3 regions of the Edwardsiella piscicida genome follow, and region 2 is predicted to be linked to each of the others. Evidence: predicted binding sites of a transcription regulator. Region 2 holds the regulator's gene; each other region holds the start of a gene.
What was found. The regulator PurR, encoded in region 2, represses purine synthesis genes. The targets are predictions, from matches to a motif close to CANGCAAACGTTTGCNTG.
Positions count from the first base shown of each region.

Region 1 (2,184 bases), 440 kb from region 2:
AGCCTGGACCGACGTGCTGCCGGTCTTCGGCGGTGACTCCTACACCTACACCGACAACTTCATGACCGGCCGTACCAACGGCGTTGCAACCTACCGCAACAACGGCTTCTTCGGTCTGGTTGACGGCCTGAACATGGCTCTGCAGTACCAGGGTAAAAACGGCGCCAAAGGCGAAAGCAACAACGGTCGTGACGCCCTGTCCGAGCAGAACGGCGACGGCTTCGGTATGTCTGCCTCCTACGATCTGGGCTGGGGCGTGAGCGCTGCGGCGGCTTACTCTACCTCTAACCGTACCCTGTCTCAGAAAAATGCCGGTGGCCTGATTGCCAGCGGTGACAAGGCTCAGGTATGGACCACCGGTCTGAAGTACGACGCCAACAACGTCTACGTTGCCGCCATGTACGCCGAAACCCTGAACATGACCCCGTACGGTGACGACGGTATCGCCAACAAGACCCAGAACTTCGAAGCCGTGGCTCAGTACCAGTTCGACTTCGGTCTGCGTCCGTCTATCGCCTACCTGCAGTCTAAAGGCAAGCAGCTGGGTGCAGACGCTAACCAGGACAAAGATCTGGTTAAATACGTTGACCTGGGCGCGACCTACTACTTCAACAAAAACATGTCCACCTACGTTGATTACAAAATCAACCTGCTGGACGGTAACGACGACTTCTACAAAACCAACGGCATCACCACTGATAACGTGGTTGGCGTAGGTCTGGTTTACCAGTTCTAATCCCGCGCGGCCACCGGTCGCCATGGATATCCGATCAGGCAGGGCTTAGGCCCTGCTTTTTTTTGTTTTTTTGCGCGACGCCGACGCTCAACGCCATGCTGCTTGCGTTTGTTTTTACAGCATTAATTCCGTATTCCCCGCCCTGCGCACCACTTTATCGTCTTTTTCAGCCAAACGGTTGGCAAGGGTTTTCCATAGCGGTAATCTGTCTCTCCACTGGCTTAACTGGACACATGGAAGCTCTCGCATGTTTGAAAACATCCCTGCTGCACCCGCCGATCCAATCCTGGGGCTGGCCGACCTGTTTCGCGCCGATGCGCGCCCGCATAAAATCAACCTGGGCATCGGCGTCTATAAAGACGAAAGCGGTAATACGCCGGTGCTGACCAGCGTTAAAAAGGCCGAGCAGTACCTGCTGGAGCATGAGACCAGCAAGAACTACCTGAGCATCGACGGGATCGCCGCCTTCGGCCAGCGAACCCTGGAGCTGCTGCTGGGCAGCGACAGCCCGATTATCGGCGCCGGGCGAGCGCTCGCGGCGCAGACGCCCGGCGGCACCGGGGCGCTGCGCGTCGCCGCCGACTTCCTGGCCAGTAAAACCTGTGCCAAACGTATCTGGGTGAGCAACCCCAGCTGGCCGAACCACCGCAGCGTCTTCAGCGCCGCCGGACTGGAGGTGTGCGAATACGCCTACTATGACGCCGATAACCACTGCCTGGACTTTGCCGCCCTGCAGGAGAGCCTCTCCCAGGCACAGCCCGGCGACGTGGTGCTGTTCCACGGCTGTTGCCATAACCCGACGGGGATTGACCCAACCGCGGCGCAGTGGGAGGCCCTAGCGGAGATGTCCCGCAGCAATGGCTGGCTGCCGCTGTTCGACTTCGCCTATCAGGGCTTTGCCCACGGGCTGGAAGAGGACGCGCAGGGGCTGCGCCTCTTTGCGGCCCGCCACGACGAGCTGATCGTCTGCAGCTCCTACTCCAAGAACTTTGGCCTGTACAACGAGCGCGTCGGCGCCTGTACCCTGATCGCCGCCGATAGCGGCAGCGCCGCCAACGCCTTCAGCCAGATCAAGGCGGTGATCCGTGCCAACTACTCCAACCCGCCGGCCCACGGCGGCGCGATCGTCGCCACCATTCTGGGCAACGATGCGCTGCGCGCCATCTGGGAGCAGGAGCTGACCGATATGCGCCAGCGCATCCAACGGATGCGCCAGCTGTTCGTGAATACCCTGCAGGAGAAAGGCGCCGATCGTGACTTCAGCTTTATCATCCACCAAAACGGCATGTTCTCCTTCAGCGGGCTGACCAAAGAGCAGGTAGGCCGTCTGCGCGACGAGTTCGGCGTCTACGCCGTCAGCTCTGGGCGCATCAACGTGGCGGGGATGACGCCGGACAATATGGCGCCGCTGTGCGAAGCCATCGCCGCCGTACTGAAATAACCGTGGG
Region 1 is NZ_CP090968.1:1,346,123-1,348,306, reverse strand. It holds gene ompC (porin OmpC) at 1-736, shown strand, start outside; gene L1P05_RS06080 (amino acid aminotransferase) at 984-2,177, shown strand.
Region 1: L1P05_RS06080 (amino acid aminotransferase) is a predicted target of PurR. The motif match lies at 904-921, and genes of this name have one in related genera.

Region 2 (2,184 bases):
TTCGTCGCCCAGAATCTGGCGTAACCGACCAGAGAGACAAAAAAGGCGCTCACCGAGCGCCTTTTTTATTACGCCGCCCGCTAACTTAGTGCAGTGCGGCGATCAGGCTGGCCACGACGATCAGCGCCAGCGCCACCACCGTTGTTACCAGAGAATACTTCAGATCGTTTTCCATCCTGACACCTCATGTTTTACGTTCTGTATCAATTTTTACTGACTTAAGAATTCGCACAAAACCCGTGTTAAATCATTTTTACATAAATCACATCTTAAAACACGCAGAAAATCTTATGATTACATCCTGCGCAAATCGCCAATTAGTGCTTCCCCTTTTGCCTGAGATCAGACAGAATTTGCGGTTTACTGCCGCGTGCCGACGCTATAATTCTAAACAAGAAATGGCAAACGTCACCCTATTGCGCAAACGCGCCGGCGCCGAGCCGCGCTGTCAGGCGTATTTTCCGATGCACGCAGGCAAACGATTAACAAAACGGCGACGCAGCGCGTACGCCTAGGAGTCATTTGTTTCATGGCAACGATTAAAGATGTGGCAAAGCGCGCAGGCGTATCGACCACCACGGTGTCTCACGTCATCAATAAAACCCGCTTTGTCGCCGACGAGACCAAAGCCGCCGTCTGGGAGGCCATTAAAGAACTACACTACTCCCCCAGCGCCGTTGCCCGCAGCCTGAAGGTCAACCACACCAAATCCATCGGCCTGCTGGCGACCTCTAGCGAGGCGCCGTACTTTGCCGAGGTCATCGAGTCGGTAGAGAATAGCTGCTACAGCCAAGGCTATACCCTGATCCTGTGTAACTCCCACAATAATCTGGAGAAGCAGAAAGCCTACCTGGCTATGCTGGCGCAAAAGCGCGTCGACGGCCTGCTGGTGATGTGCTCCGAATATCCGGAGAACCTGCTGGAGATCCTTGAGGACTACCGTCATATCCCGATGGTGGTCATGGACTGGGGCACCCGCCGCAGCGACTTTACCGATGCTATCCAGGACAACGCCTTCGAGGGCGGCTATCTGGCCGGCCGCTACCTGATCGAGCGCGGCCACCGCGACATTGGCGCCATCACCGGCCCGGTATCGCGCAACACCGGCGGCGGTCGCCTGCGCGGTTTCCTCAAGGCGCTGCAGGAGGCCAACATCACGCCGCAGGAGAGCTGGCTGGTCGAAGGCGACTTCGAGCCGGAGTCTGGCTATGCGGCGATGCAAAACATTCTGTCGCAGAAGCAGCGCCCGACGGCGGTGTTTGTCGGCGGCGATATCATGGCGATGGGCGCCATTTGCGCCGCGGACGAGATGGGGCTGCGCGTACCGCAGGATATTTCCGTCATCGGCTACGACAACGTGCGCAACGCCCGCTACTTTACCCCGGCGCTGACCACCATTCATCAGCCCAAGGAGCGCCTTGGCGCCATGGCATTCGACATGCTGCTCGATCGCATCACCAGCAAGCGCGAAGACGCCCAAACCATCGAAGTGCATCCTAAGCTGGTTGAGCGTCGCTCCGTGGCCGACGGGCCGTTCATCGACTACCGCCGCTAAGCGCGTGTCCCGGCTGGTCCTGTTTCCCGCGCTGGTGCTGCTGTCCGGCGCACTACCGCTGGCGGCGATGGTTCCGGCGACCCTACTGCCGCTGACCGAGCAAAATGCGGGACAGGCGCTGCTGCAGCTGCTGCAGTGGCCCGCGCTGGGCCGCAGCCTGGCTCTGTCGCTGTGGATAGCGCTAGGCTCCTCCGGCGGCGCCCTGCTGCTGGCGCTGGCGCTGGCCGGGCTCACCCTACGGCGTCAGCGTCAGCACACGCTGGCGCCGGCGCTGCTGCTGGCAGCCCCCCACATCGCCCTGGCCACCGGCCTGCTGATGCTGCTGGCGCCAACCGGCCTGCTGTGGCGCCTGATGGCGCCGCTGTTTGACTGGCAGCAGCCGCCCGATCTGCCGCTTCCCAACGATCCCTACGGCCTGAGCCTCTCGCTGCTCCTGCTGTTAAAAGAGACCCCCTTTTTCTATCTGCTTACCCTGAATCTGGCCGCCCGCTGCGCCGCGCAGCGGCAGCTGCGCATCAGCGCCGCGCTGGGCTATCCCCCGGCGCAGGGCTGGTGGCGCATCGTGGTGCCGCAGCTGCTGCCGGGGCTACGCCTGCCCATGTTCTGCGTCCTGGCCTTTGCCCTGTCGG
Region 2 is NZ_CP090968.1:1,784,387-1,786,570, reverse strand. It holds gene sodB (superoxide dismutase [Fe]) at 1-24, shown strand, start outside; gene cydH (cytochrome bd-I oxidase subunit CydH) at 86-175, opposite strand; gene purR (HTH-type transcriptional repressor PurR) at 530-1,555, shown strand; gene L1P05_RS08170 (ABC transporter permease family protein) at 1,560-2,184, shown strand, end outside.

Region 3 (2,184 bases), 750 kb from region 2:
ATCGGTATGCTCTCGGACAAGGATATCGCCGGTACGCTGGCCTGTCTGACGCCGCTGGTTGACCAGTGGTACTGTGCGCCGCTGGCGGGCCCGCGCGGTGCGGCGGTCTCGGCGTTAACGGCGCATCTGCCCGCCGACGCCCAGGCGTTTGACGGCGTTGAGCAGGCCTGGCGTCAGGCGATGGCCGACGCGGCCGCCGACGATACGGTGGTGGTCTGCGGTTCCTTCCATACGGTTGCTCACGTGATGGCAGCCCTCGCGTCAGGAGAGACGGGTGGCAAGTAAGTTTCAGAACCGATTGGTCGGTACGGTGATCCTGGTGGCGCTGGGGGTGATCATTCTGCCCGGTCTGCTGGATGGCCAGAAAAAACATTATCAGGATGAGTTCGCCGCGATCCCGCTGGTGCCGCGTCCGGGCGAGGACGATCCGACGGATGCCATTCCGCCGGTCACCCAGCCGCTGGGCGAAACGCCGTTGCCCGGCGCCGGCGCGGCGCCAGCCGCGTCGGTTGGCGCTACCGCGCCCGCTGTACCCGCGCCGGCGACAGCCCCGGCGCATACCCGCGGCGAGCTGGTGGAGCTGAAGCCGGTCGAGAGCCGAGCGCCGGAGCCACAGCCGCCGCGTACGGCTCCGCCACCGATCAGCGCGCCGTCGCCGCAGGAGAGCAGGCCGAAAGCCAGCGAGCCGCCGACGCGGGTCGCGGAGAGTCGTCCCAAAGCCAGCGAGCCGGTGAAGAGCGTGACGCCGCCGCCTGAGAGTCGTCCGACACCGCCGCCGCCAGCGCCCGTCGCCAAGAGCGACGCCGGCGAGAAAGCGCCGGTCGGTCAGGCCTATGTGGTGCAGCTCGGCGCGCTGCGTAACGCGAGCAAGGTGAATGAAATCATCGCCAAGCTGCGTCTGTCCGGCTATCGGGTCTATAGCGTACCGGCGACGCCGGTGCAGGGTGAGATCAACCGGCTGTTCGTGGGCCCAGAGGCGTCGCGCGCCAAGCTGCAGTCGGCGCTGCCGGAGCTGAACAGTCTGAGCGGCCTGAATGGGCAGATCCGCAATTACAGCGTGCGCTAAGCACCGCGTAACGGCGTTCGACGGCGCTGTTCGCTGCGGCGGACAGGGCCGTTTTTTTCGTGAAAACGGGCGGTGGACGCGGCGGATTTATTTATGCCGCGCGGCGGAAATCTGCTACGCAAACGTTTTCTTTTTCTGTTAGAATGCGCCGCGGGCGACATCTGCGGCAGTTCATGCGTTGGAATTGTCATGGTTTGGATTGATTGGGTCATTATTGGCATCGTCGGATTTTCTGCACTGGTCAGCTTAATCCGAGGCTTTGTGCGCGAGGCGCTGTCGCTGGTTACCTGGGGAGCGGCGTTCTTTGTCGCCAGCCATTTTTATCCCTATCTGGCCGCCTTCTTTACCCGCTTTGAGGATGCGCTGGTGCGCAATGGCATTGCGATAGCGGTGCTGTTTGTCGCGACCCTGATCGTCGGCGCCATCGTCAACTATGTGATCGGCTCCCTGGTGGAGCGCACCGGGCTGAGCGGGACGGATCGGGTACTGGGCGTCTGCTTTGGCGCCATACGCGGTATCCTGATCGTCGCCGCGCTGCTGTTCTTTATGGACACCTTCACGGCGATGGCGCAAAGCGAGGAGTGGAAGCAGTCCCGGCTGATCCCGCAGTTTAGCCCTATCATCAGGTGGTCATTTGACTATCTGCAAAGCACGTCGAGTTTCTTGCCGGAGCACATGCCGTCGCTGCCGCTCCGGTAACGCTGATGAGGAAATGACAACATGTGCGGTATTGTCGGTATCGCCGGTTTTACACCGGTAAACCAGTCTATCTATGATGCTCTGACGGTGCTGCAGCACCGCGGCCAGGACGCCGCCGGCATCGTCACCATCGATGATAACCATGCCTTCCGCCTGCGTAAGGCCAATGGACTGGTCAGTGATGTGTTTGAGGCGCGCCATATGCAGCGCCTGCAGGGAAATATGGGGATAGGGCACGTGCGCTATCCCACCGCCGGAAGCGCCAGCGCATCGGAGGCTCAGCCGTTCTATGTTAACTCCCCCTTTGGCATCACCCTGGCGCACAACGGTAATCTGACCAATGCCCATCAGCTAAAGCAGCAGCTGTTTGAGCATGCCCGCCGCCATGTTAATACCACCTCAGACTCCGAGATCCTGCT
Region 3 is NZ_CP090968.1:2,537,636-2,539,819, reverse strand. It holds gene folC (bifunctional tetrahydrofolate synthase/dihydrofolate synthase) at 1-285, shown strand, start outside; gene dedD (cell division protein DedD) at 275-1,066, shown strand; gene cvpA (colicin V production protein) at 1,256-1,765, shown strand; gene purF (amidophosphoribosyltransferase) at 1,787-2,184, shown strand, end outside.
Region 3: cvpA (colicin V production protein) is a predicted target of PurR. The motif match lies at 1,182-1,199, and genes of this name have one in related genera.